DNA from 2 places in the Endozoicomonas sp. genome. Region 2 is predicted to be linked to the other one. Evidence: predicted binding sites of a transcription regulator. Region 2 holds the regulator's gene; the other holds the start of a gene.
The links. The regulator sigma-54, encoded in region 2, starts transcription at its own class of promoters, with help from an activator protein. The targets are predictions, from matches to a motif close to TGGCACNNNNNTTGCTNT.

Region 1 (8,245 bases), 1.9 Mb from region 2:
GGTGCCGAAGCAGCTGCATGTTTTGGTCTGGTATTATTTTGAGTTGCTTCCAGTTCTTCTATGGGTTTGACGATGGACTTTCTTATTTTGTTGTCCAGTTCTATCATCAATTCAAGAGAGAAAGCTTTTTCATCCACTAAGCCTACTTCTTTAGCAAGCATTTTTATTGTTGTTTTAAGAAACTTTTGATTTTTTGAAAAGGTAGCCTCGCGGTCTTCCAGAGTGCCATTATGATCATTCAACCATTTGAATGACGCATTTACCTCCTTTAATAGTTGCGGATAAAGGACTTTATCAAAATAACCTGAAGGTAACTCTTTCCCTTTTCTAAGATATTCGTAAGCCAGGCTGACACCATCAAGCTTCATCGACTCATGCATGGCTTCTAGCGTTTCTGTGCTGACAGCAACTGTGCCGTTAACTATATCTTTTTTGTTGAGTTGATCCAGGGGAAGATGGCTATCTGTATGGAGATTATATACGGCAACAGCTACTTCTCTCTCTCTCTCTTTCTCTTTTCTGAAACTTTTTCTGGTATAGGTATTGGAACTCGCCTTGGTAAGGGAGGTTAGAACTTCCCATACAGGCTCTTTTCGATGGGAATGGAATAGCCATTTTTTAATTTTTCCAGGTATAGACGTTACCTTGCGTGACCAGTCCGCATGTTCAGTTGCCTGAAGAATCGCTGATTCAATATCCTTTTTCTCTTGGGCGCTTTTTTTGGGCAAATGAGCGTTCTGGTTACCCAGTGTATGGGGGCTGTGATTGCCAGAAGATACTTTTTGGGGCATTCCTCATTCCCTAAGGTAACCCGAAATGGTTTAGTATTTGTCTAGTAAAAACAACACATTAACAGTAAATCTGGATTTTGAGAGCCTAGCCTTGTGTTATTTCTACGGATTCAGCTAATTATAGACAATCCAAATAATTCTGATTTGTACGCCATTACCGCTTTGAACAAATCAGAATTACATCAACCAATAGTGCACTCAGTCTCTGTCAAGCACCAGGTAGCTGTAAGTAAGGGGCTGATCATCTTCTGACTGAATGTCCTCCCGAGAGGTTTCCCGCCACTCCTGCTGGTTGATTTCCGGAAAGAAGGCATCACCGTCAAAACTTTGGTAAACCCGGGTCAGGTAAAGGCGGTCAGCTCGGTCAATGGCCTGTCGATAGATCTGCTCACCACCAATGATCATGATTTCTTCGTTACCATTGATCAGGGCGATATCTTCAGCGAGTGCAATCGCATTATCCAGACTGTGAACTACTTTGACACCTTCATGAGTCCAGTCTTTATCCCGGGTAATGATGATATTAGTTCTGCCAGGCAGAGGCTTTTTCAGGGAGTCGAAGGTTTTCCGACCCATGATGATGGGCTTGCCCATGGTGACAGCCTTGAAGTAGCGCAGGTCTCCTGGCAGGTACCAGGGCATTTTATTGTTGATACCAATGGCATTGTTATCTGCCACTGCGGCTATCAGGGCCAGCTTCATCCGTGTCTACTCCGTTCTGATCCACAATACTCCTGGAAAGCGTATTGAGGTTAAAAATTATTGCCCAGCTTTTGGGTTGAAGACTCCAACATTTTCATGACCTTCTTCACGAAGGTGCATGGCGTGAAGCTGGCTCATTACACCTTTTTCGCAGTAGAGCAGGTAATGACGATCTTTGTCCAGCTCAGGGAAGCGTGTTCTTAGCTGATAGAAGGGGATGGTCACCACTTCACGCCCTGGCATGGTAAATGGTTTAATCTCTTCTTCAGTCGGGTGGCGAATATCGATAATCACTTCACCCTGATGAACTTCATTAACAACCTCAACTTCTTCACGGGTCAGATCATCTGCAATGATATCGTGGATAGAGACCATTCGTCGGCTTTGAATGGCATCTTCAAGTACTTCGAAGTTAAACCGCTCCTCTTCCGCTGCAATTTTTTCTTCCTTTGCCCGGGTTGTCGGGTTCTTGGAGATAACAGCGCAGTATTCCGGAATATTACGAACGAACTCTTCGGTACCGATTCGTATGGATATATCGATAATTGCCTGCTTATCCATGGTAATCAGAGGTCTGAGTACCAGGGCATCGGTTACCGAGTCAATCACCGCAAGATTGGGTAGTGTCTGGCTGGAAACCTGACCAATGGCTTCACCGGTGACCAGTGCAGCCATTTCCATTTCTTCAGCTACCTTACTGGCAGCCCTGAGCATCATCCGTTTCAGAATAACGCCCATCTGGGAGTTATCCACTTTGGTCAGAATTTCTTCAACTACGCCTTCAAACGGTACGGTAACGAACTTAACCCGGTGAGAAGCACCAAAGCGGTTCCACAGGTAGAAAGCCACTTCTTTTACTGCCAGCTCGTGAGCGTGTCCGCCAAGATTGAAGAAGCAGAAGTGGGTACGAATGCCGCGTTTCATGGTGAGGAAACTGGAGACCGTCGAATCAAAACCACCTGAAATCAGAGAGAGAACCGGTTCCTGAGATCCCAGAGGATAACCTCCCAGACCTTCTCCCCGTTTCTGAGTCATGAAATAGCGGTCATTTTTGATATCAATACGAACGGTTATTTCAGGGTTTTTAAGGCTCACCCCGCTGGCTTCGGTCTGCTGGTTCAGGCCGCCACCGACAAAGCGCTCTACATCAATGGATTGGAAGTCGTGCTTGCCGTTTCGGTTGCAGCGAACACAGAATGTTTTGCCAGCAAGCGTTTCTGAATGGGCTTCTATGGCTTTTTCCAGAATATCTTCCAGGCTGACCAGTTTGTGCTCTGCAACCTGCAGCCAGTAGGCAATCCCCGGAATATGGCTTAACAGATCACTGACCTCTGCCACCAGGATTTCATCATTGCTACTGGTCGTGACCTCAATATGATCCCATACACCCGAGACATCAATATTCTCATCCACGCGCTTGAGAATGGTGCGAATGTTTTTTCGCAGCATTTTGATAAAGCGTTTTCTTACCGGGGCACTTTTAATCGTGATTTCCGGAAACAGTTTGATGATGAACTTCATGGATCAGGAGACCTTGTGGGCTGGATAGTCCGGGCAGGTGGGGCGGATAGTTAAAACGTAACTATTCAGCACCCAGCAAAGGCGTATTGTTGTAATTTCGAACCGCTTTAAGAAGCGCCTGAAATATGTTCAACCCCTGCTTTTTAGCAGATGATAAATAGCTTCGGATTCGGGTAAACATGGTACCTCCGTCTTCGCTTCTGAAGCAGCCTGAGATCTTCTGCTTAAGTTTGGCCATCCTGGCATCACGTTCACTGCCATTGTTATCGAAGGGAATTGAAAAGTCCGACATGAAGCGCAACGTTTCAACCTTAAACTCAATAAGCCTTTTGAACAGGTTGTAGGCCTTGGTATTCCTGACCTTCTTACGTCCAAGCACCTGTCGTTGTTTTTCCATATAAGCGGTTTCCTTCGTGAGAGCCCTTTGAAGGATTTGGTCGTATATCGTCTCAATGCGAAGCTGTATTGCACCAGGCATTTGAGTCAGACCGGCTGCTTTGTATTTCTTGCAGAAGTGCCAGGAGAGCGTAAGCAATTTCATCAGCCGCAGAGCCAGCTTATTCGCATCCCTATCGACAACTCCCTGAAGCTCTCTCAGATGATGGGCATTACAAAGCACATGCACTGCCGCATAGGCAAAGTAGGACTTCCAATGATCGTGAACCAGAATGCCTGCAAAAGTCAGCAGGATGCCCATTGCATCCATTGCTTCACAACCTCGCCTTTCTGAGAGGTAGTAAAGCGTCCATTGGTCATCTCGCATAATGTGTAACCACCACAGTGAACCGTCAACCCGCATGCCAGTTTCATCCGCTCCTGCAACCGGACTTTCTTGTAAAGCATCGCGGATACTCTGCTCAGTAGAGGCCAGGTTCTCATGGGTATAGGCAACAAAATTGGCAACAGAGCCTGCGCTGACACTCATGCAATAAATAGTATTGAAATACTCAGACACCCGGTGATATGGGATGAAGTGATACTGGTTTAAATGAACAGCCATTGCCTGAGTCACTTCTCCGTATTGAGCAGCGGCTTTCACTCCTTGGGGAAACTCAGCGGTGTTCCGTTTACCACAAGGACATACTTTAACGTCTGCCCAGTACGCGGTAACTTCAAATTCTCCGGGTCTACCTGGATCAAAAACCTGTCGCTCAATGTATTTGGTGGGTTTAATATCGATAAGCGAAGACTGGCAACAGCAACATTTTTCAACCTTCAGATGCCTGACATAATCGGGTAAGGCGACACGTCTCAAACAAGAGCCTTGATGACCTTTCTGGCCACCTGGTTTATTGCCTGAAGATGGTCTAAGGCTTTTGGGGTTCGGTGTTTCCTGTGAGGAGCAGGGGGCTTCTTTGGAAGATGTATCACCTTTATCACTCCCTTTTTTACTGGGCTTTTGATAACCATCTGACGATGGTGGCTTACTACTGTTTTGACTGTTTTTATTAACCCTTTCTTCCAGTTCGCTGCAACGTTCCCGTAAAAGCGCATTCTCGGTCCGAAGCTCTTCATTCTCTTTAAGGAGAGCTTCGGTAAACGGAGTAGCTGGGAAGTCTGGTTCCATACTGGAGATTTGTTAGAAAAATTGAGTATAAGATGATGGTCGAAAAATCAGAAAATTCCAGATTTATATGAAGGGTGCTGAATAGTTACGTTAAAACATTAATTCATTGTGCATTATACCGAATAACCAGGTGCTCTGGACACCCTTGTGATAAAGACTGGCTTTAGGGCTCAAACGTCCGTAGAGAAGGACTCTGAAAAGCAGGTTTATCAAGGCAGGGTTGGTATATGTCTCTATACGTGTAAGTAAAACTGCAAATCCTATTTCAAAGGGGGTACACTGTCTGCCGCTGTTTTGTGAGATGGGTGTTTTGAAAACCATTTCGCACCTATTTGGTGCGCGGTATTCTTTTCTTGCACTAAAGTGGGTGTTTTGCTTTCTGGTCTCACTGCGCCATGCCTTATTCAGGTGCGTGAGAGTCGGGAGGATGATGTGCCTTGGATAACCTGAAGGCGTTAAAGTGAACAATAACCTTACTGGCTGGGTCGGTAGCTGGCTGTTTTTTGGTCACTTTTTACCTTTTTTCAGATTTTTCAACGAAGAGCACTAATTTTGCCCATCCCATCTGGTGGAGTTGCAAAATGTGGCATAGCTATTGCTATAGCTCCAGCAAGCGTATTTCTTTAGCTGCTGCTGGTTGATGAGACCTGGAAGCAAAGAGATTGATCAGTAAACCGCCTGATCCGAATACATTCGTCGCCAGTGCGGTGTTTGTCCTCTGGAGGAAATAATAAATGTCGAAGACTCTTAGCCTGATTAAGGAACATGACGTTAAGTGGGTTGATCTGCGTTTCACCGATACCAAGGGTAAAGAGCAGCACGTATCGATTCCTATTGGTGAAATAGACGACGAATTCTTCGAAGTCGGCAAGATGTTCGACGGTTCCTCTATTGCTGGCTGGAAGGGCATTAATGAGTCTGACATGATTCTAATGCCTGACGACAGTACAGCTACCATCGATCCATTCACTGAGGCGGCTACTCTTAACCTGCGCTGTGACATCGTTGAGCCATCCACCATGCAAGGTTATGAGCGTGACCCACGCTCTGTTGCCAAGCGTGCTGAAGAGTACCTGAAGTCTACCGGAATTGCCGACACCGCTTTCTTTGGTCCTGAGCCAGAGTTCTTCGTTTTTGACGACGTTAAGTGGAGTGTTGATATCTCTGGAGCTTCTTACGAAGTGAACTCTGAAGAAGCTGCATGGTCTTCCAACGCCAAATTTGAAGGCGGTAATATCGGTCACCGTCCAAAAGTGAAGGGCGGATACTTCCCGGTTCCACCAGTTGACTCCCTGCATGACCTGCGTGCTGCGATGTGCGATGCCATGGAAGCACAGGGTCTGGACGTTGAAGTTCATCACCACGAAGTAGGTACTGCTGGTCAGTGTGAAATCGGTGTTAAATTCAACACTCTGGTGAAGAAGGCTGACGAAGTTCAAATTCTGAAGTATGCAGTGCATAACGTTGCTCATGCTTATGGCAAAACGGCTACCTTCATGCCGAAGCCACTGGTAGGCGACAATGGTTCTGGCATGCACGTTCATATGTCTCTGTCCAAGAACGGTGACAACCTGTTTGCTGGTGACGGCTATGCCGGTCTGTCTGAAGAAGCGCTGTACTACATTGGTGGTGTTATCAAGCATGCTAAGGCGATCAATGCATTCGCCAATGCTTCTACCAACTCTTACAAGCGTCTGATCCCAGGTTTTGAAGCCCCGGTAATGCTGGCTTACTCTGCCCGTAATCGTTCTGCTTCTATCCGTATTCCATACGTGAATAGCCCTAAGGCCCGTCGTATCGAAGTGCGTTTCCCTGACCCGACTGCCAACCCATATCTGGCTTTTGCTGCCCTGATGATGGCTGGTCTGGACGGAATCAAGAACAAGATCCATCCTGGTGATGCTGCTGATAAGGACCTGTACGATCTGCCACCAGAAGAAGCTGCTGAGATCCCAACAGTTTCTACCAGCTTCGAAGAAGCTCTGGCTGCCCTGGATGCTGATCGTGAGTTCCTGACTGCTGGTGGTGTATTTACTGATGACATGATCGATGGTTACATCGAACTCAAGAAGGAAGAGTGCCTTGCCGTGAGCCAGACTACTCACCCTGTAGAGTTTGATCTGTACTACTCTGTCTAAAGCATCCTTATAGACTTTCTGAAAAATTGTTGTTTACCTCAAGCCAGAGCGATAGCTCTGGCTTTTTTATGCCCATGGACGGGCTGTATGCTGGCAATATCGCGAGCCAGTACCGTGTTAATTGTCAGTATCGATTTTCCCTGTTAAATAGTATTGGTAGCCATTAAGCTAACCTAAGATCGACGCGATATAAGTCGTGTAAGACTTCATCCGGAGCAAGAGGCTCATGAATATAAAAAAGGCAATGGTACAGTCTTTTCTGGCAGTTATTCTGCCAATGATCTTAGCGGACTTGGCATTGGCCGCTATTTACAAGACGGTGGATAAGGATGGAAACATTATCTTCACTGACTCTCGTCCTGCGGACCAACCCAGTGAAGAAGTTCAGTTGCGGCCTATTACTCCTATGTCTTCAGTTCCAACCAGTAGGCCCGGATCATCAGTATCATCGCAAGAAGAGAGTGAAGAGATGTATTCTCTTCTGGAAATTGTAGAGCCTGCCAACGATGCCACAGTGCGAAGCCAGGGGAACTTTACGGTGAGAATCGCTACTGAACCAAGAGTTCTTTCAGGTCACAGGATTCGTTTATTGCTGGATGGTGATGTAGTTGGTGAGTCCAAGCGAAAGTTAAGCTTTGAACTCAAGAATATAGATCGAGGCACCCATACTCTGACAGTAGAAATTGTAGATAACCGGAAAAAAGTGGTTCAGTCCTCTAACAATACCATCCATGTGCATCGCACGACGTTCAAACCTGCAGTTTCTATAAACCCCCCTTCACCCTGATTTAAAGTACCTTTTGCACCAAAAAGGGGAGTATCAAGCTGATACTTCCTCCTTACTCTAACAACCTCTCCTGATAACCCTGTTTTCAAACCTTGCTTGTATCGTCAATAAACTTGATGCTCTGAATATATAAGCGCACTATTATGGTGCGTCTAAAAGTTAATAAAATGGAATTAACTTTCAGCCATCACATTGAAAAGAGCCAATTGAATCGGGCTTAAGAGATAGGATGTGGGGTAGTTCAGGAAATTATCGCTAAAGAGAGGCCAGTCTTTGAAGGATGGTTTGATTTTTGCATTCACGATACCTGATGCTATTTCTCATTAAAACGAGACGACAACAGCAATAACAAGACTTGACCATGAGACCATGAAGCAGCTTTTACCTGAGATGATCCCTGAAACAGGAACTATGCAAAACATCATTCTGGATAACCTGAATACTGTGGTGATGGTGCTGGACCAGGAATTCAGGGTGATTACCCTGAACCCTGCTGCAGAAACCCTGCTGGATACCAGCTTGAAACGGGTGCTTAACCAGCCAGTTACTACCGTGATTCCTGAAGACAATTTCAGGGCTGATCTGGATCGCAGTCTAAGTCAGCATCAGCAGTTCACACGCCGGGAAACCGACTTTCCCATCAATGGGGAAATGATTAATGTCGATTACAGTATTTCACCCATAGCCTGTGGAGAAGCAAGGCTGCTTCTGGAAATCAATCCTCGTGACCGTGTTCAAA
Region 2 (8,245 bases):
ATTCACGTAAAGTATGGATGACACAAACCGCCGGATCACGCTCAAATGATCCTCATATCTTTGGCAACAGCCACCAGATGCACCCGATTCTCCGCCCCCAGCAGCTCCCGCAAATGGTTCAGGTGGTAGTTCACCCCTTTTTCACTGAGGTTAATCTTGCCGGCAATCTCCTTACTGCCCAGTCCATTTGCCGTCAGTGTCAGCACATCCAGCGCCCGGTCACTGATCATCTCGTTTATCAGCCAGGGATTGAACAGGTAGCTGTAGTCACGCATTAATAAGGAATGAAAATAGAAGCAGGCGTTAAGCAGTGATACCTGGTGATCCTTCAGCCAGCTGGCCAACTCCAGATCGGAGAGCCCGCTGTTCAGCATAAACTGACAGTGCCAACCTCTGCCCGTTAGGCCATGAACCGGCACAAACAATTGAGAATGAACATCCAGTGCGGTAAAAAAATCCTGTACCTTCCGTTGCTGCGGGATGCGGTGGTCTAGAGGTTCCCGCTGAAACAGCTGTTGAGCAGAAAAAATGCGCTCCCGAATACGGCGGTCACCACCGGTTTCCCGATGATACTGGATCAGAGTATTCACCCCCATGGTACCAATAAAACGATGCTCATGTTTCCACTGAGGCTGGTATAGGGTCTCCTGGGCTGACTCTGGCATTTCATCCAAAACCCCGTAATACAGGAATCCATTAAATCCCATCTGCTCGAAAGTCAGCCGCATCTGCCGGGTTAATATCGCTATAGGTATGGACTCAAGAGGGTTAATTTCTGACGTATCAAAGCCGGTTACTGAATTGACCAGCCAGGGGAATGAACTGTGAACCATCTGTGCGTCCATAGCGCCCCCAGAACGTTATTCTTAAAATAATGTGAGGTAGATCACAACAAAGGTGAATTACGGGGACGATATACCAGACAAACGACGATGACTCAATATTATTTATAACTGGGAGGATTACATCGTCTACGATACGCTTCCAGTGGTTCGAAAAAGCACCAATGGATACATTTTTACGGGCAACGGGAGGTATTTAGTAAAGCAGAATCCCCCGCAATGCGGGGGAGGATAACAATCAGACGAACAGAATCAGGTGCAGAGCCATACCGACAATAAACGCCCCAATCATCGGTACCGATGTTCTTTTCACCACTTCAAACGGTGAGATTTTAGCAATACCGGCACAGGCAATGACTACCGCTGCGATGGGAGACATGGAACGTCCCATGGAAGCCGCAAAGTTCATCGGCAGAAGCATGGCCACGGCAGGAACGCCGAAGCTCTTGGCTACGTCTGGAGCCAGAGTCGCAAATGACAGGAATGCCGCATTTCCAGACCCCATCATAATGGCAGCAATGGCAATCAGCGTGGCCATAAACAGCGTCATGGCGGAAGCCCCGATACCCAGTCCCTGGGCAGAACCCAACAGGGAGTCGATGGCACCGATATGCTTCAGACCCGTGGCAAAAATTTCAGCACCGATAATCAGACCAACCACCGGACCAAATACCGCCCCCATACCATTCAGGAAGTGATCAAAGCCCTCAAGAGACTCTTTCATTTTCCGTGAACGGATCACTTCACAGAGCATGCCGGCAAATACGCTGATCAACATGGCCATGACGAGATTCATTTTGATGGACGACACCATCATTTTAGAAAAGATCAACAGCAGGAAGAAAGGAATCATGGGCAGCAGTGCATAGAATGCAGGGGCTGGTTCTTTCTTCTCATCGTCAGAACGTTCGATGCCTTCACCGACATGCTCTGCAGCAATATAGCCCTCTTTCAGGTCACAGCGACGCTGCCATACGAAATGAAGGGCTGCAGCCACCAGGGCCATAGGCACAGTAATCCAGGCCTGATAGCCCAGGAAGTATTCGGTAATCTCCAGTCCGGACTGGCTGGCAGCAAAGTTGGCATTAACCTGAGTCACACCGATTTCAAACGCCGCAGGAGAAGCAATAACGGCAACCGCCGAGGCCGGGCTCAAACCGATATTTCTCAGCACTGGATACAGTGTCACCATCAGCAGCAGACCAAGTCCAGTTGCAGAGGTTACAAACATCTGAAGTACTACACTCAGCAGATAGCACAGCGCAAGAACCATATAGGGAGAACGGAAACGGCTGATCGGCTTAACGGCCAGTCGAACCAGGGCTTCTGAAGCACCGATGTGTGACATGTAGCTGGCAAAACCACCACAGGCCATAATGGTCAGACCCAGGCTGGCCATACGGTAGCTGAACACCGAGTTCATCAGTTCAAACAGGTCAAAAGGCATAAAGCCAGTGGCCTTGGCCGCAGGCAGGATATCTTTTACCCCCATCAACGCTGCGGCACTCAGCAAGACAATGCCGGCAATGGCCAGCGAGGCCGACGCGCTGTAGTTCTTCACGATGGCGTATATAACCAGTGCAACCACTGGTATGACGATGAGTATATCCACACGAAACCCTGAAAATGCTTAAATTTCGTGCAGATTATTTCTTGTACTAATGTTTGTAATTGACCAGTGTCAAACAATGATCTAGTACTTTTTTTAAACAATTCCGACAGTCGTTATGACCGAACTCTCAAAGCGGAAAGCACTGATAGCCAACAAAAAAACACAGGTAAACTCATTATTTTCAAACTCTGCACATTTTTTGCTAAAGCTATGGTTTCAGAAACGACTATGGGTTTATAATCAGCCGCACATGGAGAGTAGTCGTAACAACATCCGTGCCAACACTGAGCCGCCTGCGGTTGATCCTTCTGTAGAAACTCATAAGTTTCACCTGCAGCCTCCACGGACAACGAAGTAAAGGTATACGGTTGCCTATGAAGCCTTCCTTACAGCTCAAGATGGGCCAGCAGTTGACCATGACGCCTCAACTGCAACAGGCCATCCGACTGCTACAGCTATCGACACTGGATCTTCAGCAGGAGATTCAGGAAGCTCTGGAATCCAACCCCATGCTGGAGTCCGAAGATAGCCAGACAGAGGACACATCCACCAGCAGTGAAGGAAAGGAAGAACTCGTTGATCTGAGTGAAGCAGCCTCAGAACCTGAGCCGCAGGAGATGGCGGAATGGTCAGAAAGCATTCCAAACGAGCTGCCCGTCGACTCAGCATGGGACGACGTATACTCCAGCCTGCCCGCCAGCAGTGGCGACGATGATTATGACCCCCTGGCGAAATCATCTTCTGTAGAGTCTCTTCAGGATCATCTGGAGTGGCAACTGGATATGGTACCCATGAGTGACCGGGACCGGCTGATTGGCCTTGCCATCATTGAAGCCATTAATCCGGATGGCTATTTAACCTGCTCACTGGATGACCTGTTTGTGTCACTTCAATCCCAGCTGGAAGAGCTGGAGATCGAAGAGGTAAACGTGCTGCAACATCGGGTTCAACAATTCGATCCTGTGGGTTGTGGCAGTTCAGACCTTAAAGAATGCCTGCTGGTCCAGCTCCGTCAGCTTCCCCCATCAACACCTCATTTCAAAAATGCCGAAAAACTGATCACACTTCACCTTGAGTCGCTTGGCACCCGTGACTATGCACGAATCATGCGCAGGGCCAAACTGAAGGAAGACCAGCTGCGTGAAGCCCTCAGCCTGATTCAAAGCTTCAACCCAAAACCTGGCAGCACGATTGATCAGACAGAAGCAGAGTACGTGGTTCCGGATATATCCGTCCGTAAAATCAAGGAACGATGGACTGTCGAACTGAATTCGGATGCACTCCCCAAACTGCGCATTAATAATAATTACGCTTCCATGGTTCAAAGAGCCAATAACAGCCGCGACAATGTGTTCATGAAGAACCACCTGCAGGAAGCCCGCTGGTTTTTGAAAAACCTGCAAAGCCGCAATGAAACGCTGATGAAAGTCGCCAGTCAGATTATCGCCTATCAGCAGGAGTTTCTTGAAAAGGGTGATGAAGCCATGAAGCCCCTGGTGCTGGCGGATATCGCCGAGGCAGTCGGTATGCATGAATCCACCATTTCCCGGGTCACCACCCAGAAGTACATGCATACCCCTCGGGGCGTCTACGAACTCAAGTACTTTTTCTCCAGCCATGTCAGCACAACGGAAGGTGGTGAATGTTCGTCCACAGCGATTCGAGCCCATATCCGCAAGCTCATTGCTGAGGAAACACCACGCAAACCGCTCAGTGATAATAAAATTGCGGCCATACTGGGAGAACAGGGAATCAAGGTAGCCAGGCGAACCATTGCCAAATACCGTGAGTCCATGAATATCCCTCCATCCAATGAGCGAAAGCAGTTAGTCCCCTGAGAATCATAAAGGTCTTGTAAAAGATAAGGTGATGTACAGGACAAAAAGCAGTTTTTTTTGTCTCAGGGCATTCCAAGCTGCATTGACAGTGTTAGAATCGAAGTTAACCAGTTTGAAAAATCCCGCGGACTGGTGATTATCTGGATAATGGGATCAGGAGAGCGTTACATGCAAGTCAACATCAGTGGACATCATGTCGAGGTAACAGAAGCTCTGCACGACTATGTGATCAAGAAACTGGAACGTCTTGCTTCGCATTTTGACCATATCACCAATGTACAGGTGACCCTGAGTGTAGAAAAGCTGGCGCAGAAAGCAGAAGCCATTCTGCATACCCGCGGAGCCGAGATTAATGCGACCGCCGAGCACGAAGACATGTACGCAGCCATTGACCTGCTCTCGGACAAATTGGATCGGCAGCTGGTTAAACAGAAAGAGAAAGCCTTAAACAGGCAACAGGGCGCCAGTGGCCATGCCCTTTGATTTTTCAGGTTGCCATTCTTATTTAGCATGATGATTCATCGCATCCTAACCCCCGAGCGCACCCTTGACGGTGTGCACGGGGCCAGCAAAAAGAAAATTCTGGAATATATCGCTGACCGCATCAGCAGTGAAGTCCCCGAAATCAATGCCAAAGAACTGTTTGAAGCCCTGGTTTCACGGGAGCGTCTTGGCACCACGGGACTGGGATCAGGTGTGGCTATCCCGCACTGCCGCTGTAAAGCCTGTCCGGAGCCGGTTGGCCTATTTATACGACTTGCGGAACCCGTTGACTTTGACTCAGTGGATCGTAAGCCAGTTGATCTGGTTTTCGCATTGATCGTACCAGAGGGGGAAAATCAGGAACATCTGGAGATTTTGAAAGCACTGGCAGAAAAGTTTCATTCCGAAGCTCTTCTTCACACCATTCGTCAAGCAGCTGATGCACAGACATTATACAAAAATTTGTGCTCCTGACCCCTGTTCTTCTTAACTATGAATACATCCCCCTAGAAGCCAGCATTTTCAGTCAGGATTAATCGAGCTACAGACTCCATAAAAAAGCCGCTTACTGGAAGCGGCTTTTTTTTATGATGCTCTCCTATTAACTTCTGTAGGACTTTCGCATTGACAGGCAGCTGTAAAAATTGCTAGATCAGCAAAAAATAGCGGATGTCGTCGTGCGTAGAAAGATAACAAGACCTACAACAGCTGGGTGTGATTTGCCGAAATATACAGGGTTTCTATTGTGTGAGCCGAAATCAGCAACCTGTACTCGCCTTAGTGAGATCGGAGATATGTCACACCACAGCGTTAACCGTTTTCTACAACGTGAAGACTTTGCTCCCAATGACCTTTTCATGGAAGTAGCCGCAAGGCTGATTCTTGATGGGGGCACGCTATCGGTTGATGATACGGTGCTGGATAAGCCGTACAGTAACTACACGGCATTCATCGGCTATCATTACTCGGGCAAGCATCATAAAGCCGTCAAGGGCATTAATCTCATAACGCTCTATTACACCGATATCAAAGGCTATAGCCTTCCTGTCAATTTCCGCATCTATGACTCTGCGGACGGAAAGTCCAAAAATGATTATTTTCTCGAGATGCTGAAAGAAGTACTTGTATGGGGCTTACGACCTGCATTTGTTACGGGGGATTCCTGGTATAGCAGTGCCGCAAACCTGAAGACTGTGAAAAACAACGGTCTGGGTTTTATGTTTGCCGTTAAAAGCAACCGTACTGTTTCTATCCAAAAGGGTGACTACCAACAAGTGCAGAGCCTGGAGATTCCTGAAGAGGGAATAACCGTTTGGCTACGTAATTTTGGTTCTGTGCGTTTGTACCGGACGCGGCTAAAAAACGAGCTGCGCCATTACGTCGTCTACACACCCCATGCTGGATCAGAGGTATCACCACAGGTAGGCTTTAATGAACTTCACCTGCACCATTGGGCGATCGAAGAGTATCACCGGGCGCTGAAACAACTCTGCAGTATTGAGCGCTTTCAGGTGAGAGGAAAGCAGCAGGTCAGGAACCATATTTTTGCCTCTATCTTTGGGTATGCCTGCCTTCAGGCCAAGAAAGTATCTGAATCTCTCAGTAGCATCTATCGCGTTAAGAATGATGCGCTCAAGGATGCTATTTGGGACTTCATTAAGAGCTTCTCTGATGGTAAAGACTGGCTGAGACCATCTTTTATCAGAGCTGTCAATGCGTAAGTTCTATTCTGGTCTCAATTGGACGCAGGTGAGGGAATTGAGTCAGTATATCTTCACTCAGGCTTAACTTTTCAGAATGCCTTCGCATAGTTGGTAAAGTATAAGAGTAACTGTTCATACTCGTCTGGCTAATTACATCATCATCATCCAATGAATGCGGGACTTCATCACCAACATAGAACGTGGAAGGTTGATAGCGCTTTAGGACAGCCTCATGCTTTGCAACTTGCTTTTCAGCAATATCAGCGAATTTCATTTTTTCAGTGACTTCCGCTTCTAATTGCCCCTTTTGAGTTAAAGCCTCTGCCAGTTCATTGGCAAAACGAGTTCGAGTGCCTGATTTACTGGTTACTTCTGCTTCTGCTCTAACTATCTCTGCTTCCAGACCATCTCCCTTACTAACCTCGTCTTGAAGCATCTTTGTAACTTTAGTCTTAGTATCGGTTTTAGCCTGTACTCGAAGCTCCTCATTAAAAAGCTTGAGAGCTTCAGACGTAGGCTTGCCTGCCATGTTTGTACCAAAGTCTGGATTGTTGATCTCCACAATCATGCCTTGATACTTTTCCAACTTTGCCTTGTGCTCACTAAAATCAGCCTCTGCTTTATGCAGCATCTGAATGGCTGCACTTTCCTTAGCTTTCGCGTCTTCGAGTGATTCAGCAATTTGACTAATCCTTGTTGATAGAAGCTCTATCTCTTCTTGTTTATGCTCAGCAACTCGTTTGCATTCAGCCTCCTCAAGTTGATAAGTTCGAATTTCAGTCTGGATCGCTTCTACTAGTTCACTTTCAGTAGTTTCTGCAGCAACCTTCAGTGTTTGTTTACTTGCTCCAGTAGAATTTTTACTTGACTCACGATCAGCTTTTATTCGTAACTATTCAGCACCCAGCAAAGGCGTATTGTTGTAATTTCGAACCGCTTTAAGAAGCGCCTGAAATATGTTCAACCCCTGCTTTTTAGCAGATGATAAATAGCTTCGGATTCGGGTAAACATGGTACCTCCGTCTTCACTTCTGAAGCAGCCTGAGATCTTCTGCTTAAGTTTGGCCATCCTGGCATCACGTTCACTGCCATTGTTATCGAAGGGAATTGAAAAGTCCGACATGAAGCGCAACGTTTCAACCTTAAACTCAATAAGCCTTTTGAACAGGTTGTAGGCCTTGGTATTCCTGACCTTCTTACGTCCAAGCACCTGTCGTTGTTTTTCCATATAAGCGGTTTCCTTCGTGAGAGCCCTTTGAAGGATTTGGTCGTATATCGTCTCAATGCGAAGCTGTATTGCACCAGGCATTTGAGTCAGACCGGCTGCTTTGTATTTCTTGCAGAAGTGCCAGGAGAGCGTAAGCAATTTCATCAGCCGCAGAGCCAGCTTATTCGCATCCCTATCGACAACTCCCTGAAGCTCTCTCAGATGATGGGCATTACAAAGCACATGCACTGCCGCATAGGCAAAGTAGGACTTCCAATGATCGTGAACCAGAATGCCTGCAAAAGTCAGCAGGATGCCCATTGCATCCATTGCTTCACAACCTCGCCTTTCTGAGAGGTAGTAAAGCGTCCATTGGTCATCTCGCATAATGTGTAACCACCACAGTGAACCGTCAACCCGCATGCCAGTTTCATCCGCTCCTGCAACCGGACTTTCTTGTAAAGCATCGCGGATACTCTGCTCAGTAGAGGCCAGGTTCTCATGGGTATAGGCAACAAAATTGGCAACAGAGCCTGCGCTGACACTCATGCAATAAATAG

Region 1: a site for sigma-54 is predicted at 5,166-5,183, ahead of glnA (glutamate--ammonia ligase). Genes of this name have one in related genera too.

The regions. Positions count from the first base shown of each region.
Region 1 covers NZ_OZ239981.1:3,971,445-3,979,689, reverse strand. The annotation lists gene ACOCLE_RS17945 (hypothetical protein) at 1-791, opposite strand, end outside; gene ACOCLE_RS17940 (dihydrofolate reductase) at 990-1,493, opposite strand; gene thiI (tRNA uracil 4-sulfurtransferase ThiI) at 1,551-3,014, opposite strand; gene tnpC (IS66 family transposase) at 3,076-4,581, opposite strand; gene glnA (glutamate--ammonia ligase) at 5,316-6,719, shown strand; gene ACOCLE_RS17920 (DUF4124 domain-containing protein) at 6,946-7,506, shown strand; gene glnL (nitrogen regulation protein NR(II)) at 7,918-8,245, shown strand, end outside.
Region 2 covers NZ_OZ239981.1:5,916,328-5,924,572, reverse strand. The annotation lists gene ACOCLE_RS26180 (response regulator transcription factor) at 42-845, opposite strand; gene dcuC (C4-dicarboxylate transporter DcuC) at 1,081-2,454, opposite strand; gene ACOCLE_RS26170 (RNA polymerase factor sigma-54) at 2,829-4,292, shown strand; gene hpf (ribosome hibernation-promoting factor, HPF/YfiA family) at 4,461-4,775, shown strand; gene ACOCLE_RS26160 (PTS sugar transporter subunit IIA) at 4,803-5,249, shown strand; gene ACOCLE_RS26155 (transposase) at 5,453-6,496, shown strand; gene ACOCLE_RS26150 (hypothetical protein) at 6,486-7,109, opposite strand; gene tnpC (IS66 family transposase) at 7,371-8,245, opposite strand, start outside.